Regions from separate parts of the Spirillospora sp. CA-142024 genome, predicted to be linked through region 2. Evidence: predicted binding sites of a transcription regulator. Region 2 holds the regulator's gene; the other holds the start of a gene.
What was found. Region 2 encodes HrcA, which represses chaperone genes, less so after heat shock. Its sites were predicted from a motif close to TTGGCACTCTCNNNNNGAGAGTGCCAA; they were not measured.
Positions count from the first base shown of each region.

Region 1 (5,897 bases), 1.5 Mb from region 2:
AGGAGTTGAAGAGGTCCATCATGGATCCGCATGATGGCAGGTCTCCCATGGCGCGGATCGGATGGCGGCCACCCGAGCATGCGAAAGGGGCGGTTCCGGTTGGAACCGCCCCTTCAGCCGCCCGTTGGAGCTGGGAACTCGCTTAGAAGTCCATGCCTCCCATGCCACCGGACGGGTCGCCCGCCGGGGCCGGGTTCTTCTCGGGCTTCTCGGCGATGACGGCCTCGGTGGTCAGGAACAGCGCGGCGATCGACGAGGCGTTCTGCAGCGCGGACCGGGTCACCTTGGCCGGGTCGAGGATGCCCGACTCGAACATGTTGACGTAGTCGCCGGTGGCGGCGTTCAGGCCCTCACCCGGGGTCAGGTTGCGGACCCGCTCCACCACGACGCCGCCCTCAAGGCCGGCGTTGACGGCGATCTGCTTCAGCGGCTCCTCCAGAGCGCGCTTGACGATGTTGGCACCGGTGGCCTCGTCGCCGGCGAGCTCCAGCTTGTCGAACGCCTTGGTGCCGGCCTGCAGCAGCGCGACGCCACCACCGGGGACGATGCCCTCCTCGACCGCGGCCTTGGCGTTGCGGACGGCGTCCTCGATGCGGTGCTTGCGCTCCTTGAGCTCGACCTCCGTCGCGGCACCGGCCTTGATGACCGCGACACCGCCCGCGAGCTTCGCCAGGCGCTCCTGAAGCTTCTCGCGGTCGTAGTCGGAGTCGGTGTTGTCGATCTCGGTGCGGATCTGGTTGACCCGGCCCGCGATCTCGTTGGCGTCACCGGCGCCGTCCACGATGGTGGTCTCGTCCTTGGTGATGACGACCTTGCGGGCGCGGCCCAGCATGTCGGTCGTGGTGTTCTCCAGCTTGAGACCCACGTCCTCGCTGATGACCTGGCCGCCGGTCAGCGTGGCGATGTCGCCCAGCATGGCCTTGCGGCGGTCGCCGAAGCCCGGCGCCTTGACGGCCACGGACTTGAAGATCCCGCGGATCTTGTTGACGACCAGGGTGGCCAGGGCCTCGCCCTCGACGTCCTCCGCGATGATCAGCAGCGGCTTGCCGGACTGCATGACGCCCTCGAGGACGGGCAGCAGGTCCTTGTTGGCCGAGGCCTTGCCCTGAACGATCAGGATGTACGGGTCCTCAAGGGTCGCCTCCATCCGCTCGGGGTCGGTCACGAAGTAGTGCGAGATGTAGCCCTTGTCGAAGCGCATCCCCTCGGTCAGTTCGAGCTCCAGACCGAAGGTCTGGCTCTCCTCGACCGTGATGACGCCTTCCTTGCCGACCTTGTCCATCGCCTCGGCGATCATCTCGCCGATCTGCGGGTCACCCGCGGAGATGGACGCCGTGGAGGCGATCTGCTCCTTGGTCTCCACGTCCTTGGCGAGCTTGGACAGCTCCTCGCTGACCCGCTCGACCGCGGCCTCGATGCCGCGCTTCAGCGACATCGGGTTCGCGCCGGCCGCCACGTTGCGCAGCCCCTCGCGCACCAGCGCCTGGGCCAGCACGGTCGCCGTCGTGGTGCCGTCACCCGCGACGTCGTCGGTCTTCTTCGCTACTTCCTTGACGAGCTCCGCGCCGATCTTCTCCCACGCGTCCTCGAGCTCGATCTCCTTGGCGATCGACACACCGTCGTTGGTGATCGTGGGGGCGCCCCACTTCTTCTCCAGCACGACGTTGCGGCCCTTGGGACCAAGGGTCACCTTCACGGCGTCGGCGAGCTGGTTCATGCCGCGCTCGAGACCGCGGCGGGCCTCTTCGTCGAACGCGATCATCTTTGCAGCCATAGGCTCCAGTCCTCCCGGAACAAGGTGGCTTAGACGGATCGAGCCGACGCCCGCGACGGACGGCCCCCGCCGACGACTGCCATTCCGCCGCCGGACTGAGACCTCATCGCCCCGACCCAGACTGTGTGAAGTTGTCACTCTCCACAGCAGAGTGCCAACCGTTTGTTTAGCACTCTACCCTGCCGAGTGCAAGCGCCACACATCCCCGCCCGGGGTGTCTCCCCACCTGCCCGGACCGGCTCTGACCAGGGTCCGCCACGGTGGACGCGATGGCTCGTACTGGACAGCCTCGCAGGGGCGGGTCACCGGTCTTGTTCAGAACCTGGGTCGTGCCAGATCAACGTTCGCGAATGCCAACCGACAAGCCGCCGGCGTAGGCCGGGGGGCGCCTTGACGGCACCGACTCGCCGTAGCCAGCTCAGATACCACGCACCGAAATCGGGGCCGGGGGTGAGAGCACCGCCGCCGAACCGCAACTCCTCCCGCCACACCTGCCCGGCGGCCGGCCCCGTCACGACCAGCCGCTCGAAGGCCCCGCAGCCGATGTCAGCGATGATCATCGATCCGGTCAGCAGATCGTCGTAGTCGATGTGACGGTCGCCGATCTCGTCGTCCAGGGCCTCCGCGGTGACGCGATCACCGACCTCCAGGACGAAGCTGCGATACGACTCGGGCAGGCGGACCTCATACCGCCCTTCGAGGTCGAGCACCTGCTCCAACCGCCACGGCGCTCCCAGCCCGCCGCGTTCCCCCAGGGAAGCGAGACCGGCAAGGATCTCATCGCGATTCCACAACTGCCCCATGCCGCATCCAACCATTCGTGCCGAGGCCCGAGCGACTCACTTTGAAGCTGTCTCAGCCGACTCCGCAGGGGGCGCTGTTGACCGTGGAGATGTCGCCGCCGGGGAAGGCGAAGTAGTCGTGGGTCGTCATGCCGGCCAGGACGAGGGCGAGGACGGCGAACAAGACCATCGGGAAGCAGACGAGCCGCGCCCAGAGAGGGGAACGGGCGCCGGCCACGAGGACCGCCACCGCGAGGACGAGAACCAGCGCCGAGGTCGCGAGGACGCCGATGGGGAGCCATGCGCCGTAGCCGTGGCTCCAGTGCGCGGCGGCGCGATCGTGCAGGCAGTCGAGTTCGCGGGCCCGGTCGGCGCGGCCCTGAAGAGCGGACATGCCCCAGAAGCCGAGAACGCACAAGCCGGCAAGGGCCGGAGCGAGTGCGCCCAGCCAACGCCACAGGGTCCCTTTCATCATTCGGGGGATCCTAGGGGGCCGCGCACCGTGGTGCCGTGGTGCCGTGGTCACAGAACGGCGGGCCCCGCGTTCCATGTACTTTGCGGGGCCCACCACCGCTGTCGAGGTGAGATGGGGAGGCCGCTCCGGATTCGATGCGCGAGTCCGGAGCGGCCGTCGTGCTTCTGTGCCCCCTAGGAGCGGCGGATTACCGCTTGTTCGACTCCTGCTCGGAGCCCGACACCGAGTTGACCACGGTGTTGCCCTTGCCGTCGTAGAGCTTGGTGGAGATGTCGCCGGTCTTCACCGACTTGTTCCCGACGATGGCGACCGCGCGCGGCGACGCGGTGAAGTTCGTGAAGATGGCGTCGCCAGGGCCTTTCTCGCTGACGCGCACCGGACCGTTCTGGCCGACGGCCGCCTTCTTCACCGCGTGGATGTTCACCTCCTTGGGGTCCGGGTTCGAGGCCCGCCGCTGCGCCGACTCCGGGGCGGCCTGCTCCGCACCCTGCTCCTGCGCGGCCTGCTGAGCGTCCTGCTGCGGCGCCGCCTGCTCCGCACCCTGCTGCTGCGCCGCCTGCTGAGCGTCCTGCTGCGGCGCCGCCTGCTCCGCGCCCTGCTGGGGCGCGTTCTGCTGAGCGTCCTGCTGCGGCGCGGCCTGCTGAGCGTCCTGCTGCGGGGCAGCCTGCTCCGCACCCTGCTGCTGCGCCGCCTGCTGAGCGTCCTGCTGCGGCGCCGCCTGCTCCGCGCCCTGCTGGGGCGCGTTCTGCTGAGCGTCCTGCTGCTGCGCGGCCTGCTGAGCGTCCTGCTGCGGGGCAGCCTGCTCCGCACCCTGCTGCTGCGCCGCCTGCTGAGCGTCCTGCTGCGGCGCGGCCTGCTCCGCACCCTGCTGCGGGGCCGCCTGCAGCGTGTCCTGCTGCGGCGCGGCCTGCTGCTCACCCTGGAGCGGCGCGGCCTGCTCGTGGGAGCCCTTGCCATGCCCCTTCTTGGTCGACTCCTGCTCGGAGCCCTCGATGGCGGTGACGGCCGTGTTGTGCTTCCCGCCGTGGAGGGTCGTGGTGATGTCGCCGGTCTTCACCGGCTTGTTGCCGATCACCGGCTTGGCGTGGGGCGACTTGACGATGTCCGTGAACATCAGGTCGCCCGGGCCCTTCTCGCTGACGTACGTGGGGCCGTTGTGCCCGACGTACGCCTTCTCCACCGCGTAGAAGTTGATGTCCGCCATGGCCGAGGGAGCCGCGAGGACTGCCGCCCCCATCGCTATTCCGGACACGGCCACCGTGCGCAAAATGCGCTTCATGCCTTTCCTCACTCTCGTAAGCCTGATCGACGCCCTGTGGAGCGCCACTCCGGCTTCAATCTTCCAGGGAGAAGCAATTGTGAAACACAAGTGCTGTAGAGGTCGTGACCAAGATCAAGTAGCGGCCTTCAGTTTAACTAAAGCTTTTACCATGTACGTTTCAGGGCGATCGGCGAAACAATCAGCCAGATCCAGCCGTCAACCGGGCATTTCTGTCGCAAGAAAGTCAGAGATTCGCCCGGTGTGCATGGAAAAGCCCCGGCACGATGGACGTGCCGGGGCTTGGGGGGAAACGTGTCAGCCGCCCGCTACGGCGGGGATGATGGAGATCTGGACGCCTTCGGGAGTCGGGGTGTCGAGGCCGTCGGCGAAGCGGACGTCCTCGTCGCCGACGTACACGTTCACGAAGCGGCGGATCTTGCCGGCGTCGTCCAGGATGCGCGCGGAGATGCCGGAGTAACCGGCCTCCAGATCGGCGACGACGGCGCGCAGGGTGGCGCCCTCGGCCTTCACCTCGGACTCGCCGCCGGTGTAGGTCCGCAGGATCGTCGGAATTCGCACGGAAACGCTCATGGTGCTCCTTTTCTCAGGCGAGGCCGGCGGCGCGGAACGCGTCCAGGGACGGGGCGATGTTCGCGCTCGGCGCGACGACCGGGGCGACGGCGTCCAGCGTCTTCAGTCCGTCCCCGGAGTTGATGATCACTGTTTCGGCGGACGGGTCGAGAGTGCCGTTCTCGATGAGCTTGCGGAGCGTCGCGACCGTGACGCCGCCCGCGGTCTCGCCGAAGATGCCCTCGGTGCGGGCGAGCAGCCGGATGCCCTCGACGACCTGCTCGTCGGTGACGTCCTCGACGGCGCCGCCGGTGCGGCGGGCGACGTCCAGGACGTAGGGGCCGTCGGCGGGGTTGCCGATGGCGAGGGACTTGGCGATCGTGTCCGGCTTCACCGGGCGGATGACGTCGTGCCCGGCCTTGAATGCGGCGGCGACGGGGTCGCAGCCGGCGGCCTGGGCGCCGAAGACGCGGTACGGCTTGTCCTCGACCAGGCCCAGCTTGATCAGCTCCTGGAAGGCCTTGTCGATCTTGGTGAGCTGGGAGCCGGACGCGACCGGGACGACGATCTGGTCCGGCAGTCGCCAGCCGAGCTGCTCCGCGATCTCGTAGCCGAGCGTCTTGGAGCCCTCGGCGTAGTACGGGCGGACGTTGACGTTCACGAACGCCCAGTCGTCCTGCTCTCCGGCGATCTCCGAGGCGAGGCGGTTCACGTCGTCGTAGTTGCCGTCCACCGTCACGAACGTCCCGCCGTACACGGCCGTCGTGATGATCTTCTGGGATTCGAGGTTGGACGGTACGAACACCGCGCTGCGGATGCCGGCGCGGGACGCCGCGGCGGCGACGGCGTTGGCCAGGTTCCCGGTGGACGGGCAGGCCAGCACCTTGAAGCCCAGCTCGCGGGCCGCGGCCAGAGCGACGGCGACGACGCGGTCCTTGAAGGAGTGGGTCGGGTTGCCGCTGTCGTCCTTCACCCACAGGCTCTGCAGGCCGAGGCTCTCCGCGAGGTTGTCCGCGCGGACGAGGCGGGTCAGGC
Region 1 is NZ_CP192077.1:1,382,480-1,388,376, reverse strand. It holds gene ACQPZP_RS06895 (phospholipid scramblase-related protein) at 1-22, opposite strand, end outside; gene groL (chaperonin GroEL) at 143-1,774, opposite strand; gene ACQPZP_RS06885 (hypothetical protein) at 2,077-2,577, opposite strand; gene ACQPZP_RS06880 (hypothetical protein) at 2,630-3,031, opposite strand; gene ACQPZP_RS06875 (hypothetical protein) at 3,219-4,310, opposite strand; gene ACQPZP_RS06870 (MoaD/ThiS family protein) at 4,608-4,883, opposite strand; gene thrC (threonine synthase) at 4,897-5,897, opposite strand, start outside.
Region 1: groL (chaperonin GroEL) is a predicted target of HrcA. The motif match lies at 1,906-1,932, and genes of this name have one in related genera.

Region 2 (5,897 bases):
GCCGTGAAGAGTCATACGGCGCGCGGCATGACCGCGCTACGCAACGTCCTGGAGCAGTTCTCATGACCACCGACCCCCACGACGAGCACGGCGAGATCCTGCGCCGCGCCCTGCACGCGGAGGCGGACTCGGTCAACCCCGCGGGCGACGGCCTGGAGCGCATCCGGGCCCGCATAGCCGACGGCCGGGGCCGCCGGTTCGGTCTCGGACGGTTCGGCCCGGCCCGCTTCGGGTTCGACCGGTTCACCGTGAACTGGGCGCGCCCCGTCCTCGCCGTGGCCGCCGCCGTCGTGATCGCCGGGATCGGCGTGACGGCCCCGCAGACGATCGACCTGATCCAGCAGTCGGTGGGCAGCAACAGCCCGTCCGGCGGCGGGCACGACAGCACCGACGGGGACCGGACGGGCGCCGGGGGCGGCCCGGAGTTCCCCGTCCCGTCGTCGGCGGGCGCCAGCGCGTCCGGCAGCCAGAGCACCACGCAGACGCCGAGCCCGAGCACCTCGCCGGGTCTGTCGTCCTGCAGCATCCCGTCGCCCGGGGCCTCCGCGGCCACCGCCTCGCCCGGCACGGCGAGCACCCCGGCCCCGGCCGCCACGCCGTGCCCGAGCGACACGCCGTCGCAGACGCCGACCACGACACCGACGCCGCCCACGTCCACGACGCCCGACCCGGGCAAGCCGACCGACCAGCCGACGCCGCCCGCGTCGAGCGAGCCCGCGAACACCACCGAGCAGGGCGCCGCCACCTCTCCCTGACGGGCGCTACCAGCGGCCGGTGGCGGCCAGCAGCACGCTGGCCGCGGCGACGCCGGCCGTCGAGGTGCGCAGGACGGTCGGGCCGAGCCGGGCGGCGCGCCCGCCGGCGTCGCGGAACCGGTCGAGCTCCTCGCCGCTGATCCCGCCCTCCGGGCCGACCACGAGGACGATCTCGCCCTCGGCGGGCGGCTCCACCGCGCTCAGCGGCGCCTCGGCCTCCTCGTGCAGGATCAGCGCCAGGGACGCGGCGGCGATCCGGCCGGCGACCTCCTCGGTGGACGCCAGCTCCGGCACCTCGGGCAGCCGGCCGCGCCGGGCCTGCTTGGCGGCCTCGCGGGCCGTCGCGCGCCAGCGCCCGAGGGCCTTGTCGCGGCGTTCCGGACGCCACCGGGTCACGCACCGGGCCGCCGACCACGGGACGATCTCGTCCACGCCGACCTCGGTCATGGTCTCCACGGCCAGCTCGCCCCGGTCGCCCTTCGGGAGGGCCTGGACGACCACGAGGCGAGGCGAGGGCGGCGGCTCCCGGTGCCTGGCCAGCACGTCCAGGGTGAGGGACGCGCGGTCGGCGGCGGTGACGACGCATTCGGCGAGCAGGCCCTCGCCGTCGGTCAGGTCGACGCGCTCACCGGGCCGCAGCCGCCGCACCGCCGCGGCGTGCCGCCCTTCGGGCCCGTCCAGCAGGACCCGGTCGCGTTCGAGCGCGTCCGTCCCCGCGAGGAAGACCGGCGGACTCATGCGCGCACTCCCGGTTCATGTGCGGGGTTCAGGTGGGCCCCCCGGATGCTCCGAATCGCCGCGGCGGCCCTCCTGGTAGGCCGCCGCCACTGCGCTTCAGTGCTGGTTGAACACGTCCTTGATGCGGGAGAACACGCCGCTGCGCTGCCCGGGGGCGAACTTGCCCGGGGGGCGTTCCTCGCCGCGCAGGGCGGCGAGGCGGCGCAGGAGCTCCTCCTGCTCCTCGTCCAGCCGGTTCGGCGTCTCCACGTTCACGTGGATCATCAGGTCGCCGCGGCCGCTCTCGTTGAGGTGCCGGACGCCCCGGTTGTAGAGCGTGATGACCTGCCCCGACTGCGTGCCGGGCTTGATGTCGACGCTCTCGGCCGCGTCCAGCGTCTCGATCGTGACGCTGGTGCCGAGCGCCGCCGCCGTCATCGGGATCTCGACCGTGCAGTGCAGGTCGTCGCCCTCCCGCTCGAAGATCGGGTGCGGCTTCTCCACGATCTCCAGGAACAGGTCGCCGGGCGGGCCGCCGCCGGGGCCGACCTCGCCCTCGCCGGCGAGCTGGATGTGGATGCCGTTCTCCACCCCGGCCGGGATCTTGACCTTGACGGTGCGCCGGGTGCGGACCCGGCCGTCGCCCGAGCACTCGGTGCACGGGTTGCGGATCACCGAGCCGAACCCGCCGCACGCCGGGCACGGCCGGGCCGTCATGACCTGGCCGAGGAAGGAGCGCTGGACCTGCTGCACCTCGCCGCGGCCGTGGCACGTCTCGCAGGTCTCCGGGTGGGTGCCGGGCGCGCAGCCCGAGCCCTCGCAGGTCGTGCAGGCGACCGCGGTGTCGATGGACAGCTCCCGGGTCGTGCCGAACGCGGTCTCGCCGAGGTCGAGCTCGACCCGCAGCGTCGCGTTCCGGCCGCGGCGTGCCCGCGACCGCGGGCCCCGCGACGTCGCGGTGCCGAAGAAGGCGTCCATGATGTCGCTGAACGGGAATCCGGCGCCGCCGAACCCGCCGGCCCCCGGGCCGCCCGCGGACGCGAACGGGTCCGCGCCGAGGTCGTACATCTCGCGCTTCTTCGGATCGGAGAGCACCTCGTACGCCTGGGTGATCTCCTTGAACTTCTCCTGCGTCTCCGGATCCGGGTTGACGTCCGGGTGGAGTTCCCGGGCGAGCCGGCGGTAGGCCCTCTTGACCTCGTCGGCGCTGGCGTCCCGCCGGACGCCCAGGGTCGCGTAGTAGTCGTTCGCCACTTACGACCCCGCCAGGATCTGTCCCACGTAGCGTGCCACTGCCCGTACCGCTCCCATCGTGCTGGGGTAATCCATGCGTGTAGGCCCGAGAACTCCAAGCCGGGCCAAGGTGAGATCGCCCACCCCGTAGTCGGCGGCGACCACCGAGGTCGATCTGAGCCCCAGGTCGGGGTTCTCGGTGCCGATCCGCACCGTAACTGTAGAGGAGTCGCCGGTCTCGCCGAGCAGCCGCATCAGGACGACCTGCTCCTCCAGCGCCACCAGTACCTCCCGCAGGCTCTGCGAGAAGTCCACGGCGGCGAGGTTGGCCGCCCCGGCGAAGACGATCTTCTCCTCGTGCTTCTCGACGAGTGTCTCCAGCAGGACGGACAGGACCGCCGCCGCGATCGGCCGGTCGTCCGGCCCCACCTTGTCGGGCAGGTCCGCGACGGCGGCCGGGACGTCGCCGAGCCCGAGCCCGTCCAGGCACGTGTTGAGCAACGCCCGCAGGTGCCCGATCGATTCCTCGGAGATCGACCCGGTCTCGATGACGCGCTGCTCCACCCGGCCGGTGTCGGTGATCAGGACGAGCAGCAGCCGCCCCTCCGCGACGGGGACCAGCTCCACGTGCCGCACCGACGAGCGGGTCAGCGACGGGTACTGGACCACCGCGACCTGCCGGGTCAGCTGCGCCAGCAGCCGCACCGTCCGGCCGACGACGTCGTCGAGGTCGTACGCGCCGGACAGGAACGTCTCGATCGCGCGGCGCTCGGCGACCGACAGCGGCTTGATCGTGGACAGCCGGTCGACGAACAGCCGGTAGCCCTTGTCGGTGGGGACGCGCCCGGCGCTGGTGTGCGGCTGGGCGATGTAGCCCTGCTCCTCCAGCACCGCCATGTCGTTGCGGATGGTCGCCGGCGACACGCCGAGGTTGTGCCGGTCCGCCAGCGCCTTGGAGCCCACCGGCTCGTTGGTGGAGACGTAGTCCTCGACGATGGCGCGCAGGACCGCGAGCTTCCGGTCGTCCAGCACGTTGTCACCTCCTTCGTCCGGCCGGCCCGTGCAACTGGCACTCCTTACTCCCGAGTGCCAAGTCTACGGCCCGGAGGGCTCGGCTGGAGCGTCCGCGCACTCCCCGCATGGCTGCGCGATCCTATCCGTATCGGGCGCGGACGCCACGCCGGGAGACGAGGGACGACGCCGCCCGGGCCTCCCGCCGGGTTAATGTGCGGACCCGTGCGGAGTAAGAATTACGGAAACGACGTGCTGGCCGGCGACTGGCGCCGGCCCCGCAAGGGACAGATCCCCGAAGTCCCGGCGGAGCCGGGCCTGGTGGCCGAGGACCCCGGCAGCGGCTTCTGCGGAGCCGTCGTCGGCTGCGACAAGTTCGGCGTCACCCTGGAGGACCGGTTCGGCAAGCGCCGGGTGTTCCCGCTGACCAAGTCCGGGTTCCTCATCGACGGCAAGCCGGTCACGCTGGTCAGGCCGGGCGCCGCGCCGAAGGGCCCGGCGCGCTCGGCGTCCGGGTCCATCGCCGTCGAGGGCCTGCGGGCACGGGTGGCCAAGGAGAGCCGCATCTACGTGGAGGGCGTCCACGACGCGGAGCTGGTCGAGAAGATCTGGGGCCACGACCTGCGGGTCGAGGGCGTCGTCGTGGAGTACCTCGAAGGCGTGGACGACCTGCCCGCCATCGTCGAGGAGTTCGCCCCGGACGAGGAGCGCCGCCTCGGCGTCCTCGTCGACCATCTGGTGGAAGGGTCCAAGGAGTCCAGGATCGCGGCGCGGGTCACGTCGCCGCACGTCCTCGTCACCGGTCACCCGTTCATCGACATCTGGGAGGCCGTCAAGCCCGCGGCCGTCGGCATCCGCGCCTGGCCGCGCATCCCGCGCGGCGTCTCCTGGAAGGAGGGCGTCGTGGCCGAACTCGGCTGGGGCGACGACACGGGCGCGGCCTGGAAACGCATCCTCGGCTCGGTCGACACCTACACCGATCTGGAACCGGCCCTCCTCGGCCGGGTGGAAGAGCTGATCGACTTCGTCGCCGGCTAGCCGCGGGGCCGGTCAGGTCAGGGTGCGGAGGACGGCGTCGGCCAGGAGGCGGCCGCGCCGGGTCAGGACGGCGCGGCCCCGGTCGTAGGGGGCGCGTTCGATCAGGCCGTCGTCGATCGCTCTGCGGACGGCCTTGTCGTCGAGGAGGTTCGCCGGGCAGCCCTGGGCCAGGCGGAGTTCGAGCATGATGCGCTCGAAGCGGCGGTCCTCGGCGTGCAGGATCTCCCTGGCGTGCGCGGGCGTGGTGCCCTCGGCCAGGCGGGCGGCGTACGCGGCGGGGTGCTTGACGTTCCACCAGCGCGTCCCGCCGACGTGACTGTGCGCGCCCGGGCCGACACCCCACCAGTCGGCGCCCGTCCAATAGAGCATGTTGTGCCGGCAGGCGGCGCGGGGGTCGGCGGCCCAGTTGGAGATCTCGTACCAGTGGAGGCCGTGGGATTCGAGCAGCTCGTCGGCGATCAGGTAGCGGTCGGCCATGGCGTCGTCGTCGGGGGCGGTCAGCTCGCCGCGTTTGACCTGTGCCGCCAGGCGGGTGCCCTCCTCGACGATGAGCGCGTACGCCGACACGTGGTCGGGCTCCGCCGCCAAGGCCGCCTCCAGAGAGGCCCTCCAGTCGTCGTCGGTCTCCCCTGGCGTCCCGTAGATGAGGTCGAGGTTGATGTGCTCGAAGCCCGCCTTGCGCGTCCACTCGACGACCTGCGGGACGCGTCCGGGCGTGTGCGTGCGCTCCAGGACGGCCAGGATGTGCTCGCGCGCGCTCTGCATGCCGTACGAGACGCGTGTGAACCCCTGCTCACGCAGGCGGTGGACGTACGCCTCGTCCACCGACTCGGGGTTCGCCTCCGTCGTGACCTCCGCGCCGGGAGCAAGCCCGAACTCGGCGTCGATCGCGGCCAGGACCCGGCCCAGATCCTCCGGCGGCAGCAGTGTCGGTGTGCCACCGCCCACGAAGACCGTCTCGACGGGCAGGTCCACGTCCCCGAGGACGCGCCGCGCCATGCGGACCTCCCCGATGGCGGTGTCGGCGTACGAATCGCGGCTCGCACCCGGCCCCAGCTCCGTCGCCGTGTACGTGTTGAAGTCGCAGTATCCGCAGCGTGTCACACAGAACGGCACGTGCACATAGAAGGCGAACGGCCGCTG
Region 2 is NZ_CP192077.1:2,924,320-2,930,216, reverse strand. It holds gene ACQPZP_RS14185 (SigE family RNA polymerase sigma factor) at 1-66, shown strand, start outside; gene ACQPZP_RS14180 (hypothetical protein) at 63-755, shown strand; gene ACQPZP_RS14175 (16S rRNA (uracil(1498)-N(3))-methyltransferase) at 762-1,493, opposite strand; gene dnaJ (molecular chaperone DnaJ) at 1,590-2,726, opposite strand; gene hrcA (heat-inducible transcriptional repressor HrcA) at 2,727-3,737, opposite strand; gene ACQPZP_RS14160 (DUF3097 domain-containing protein) at 3,942-4,754, shown strand; gene hemW (radical SAM family heme chaperone HemW) at 4,767-5,897, opposite strand, start outside.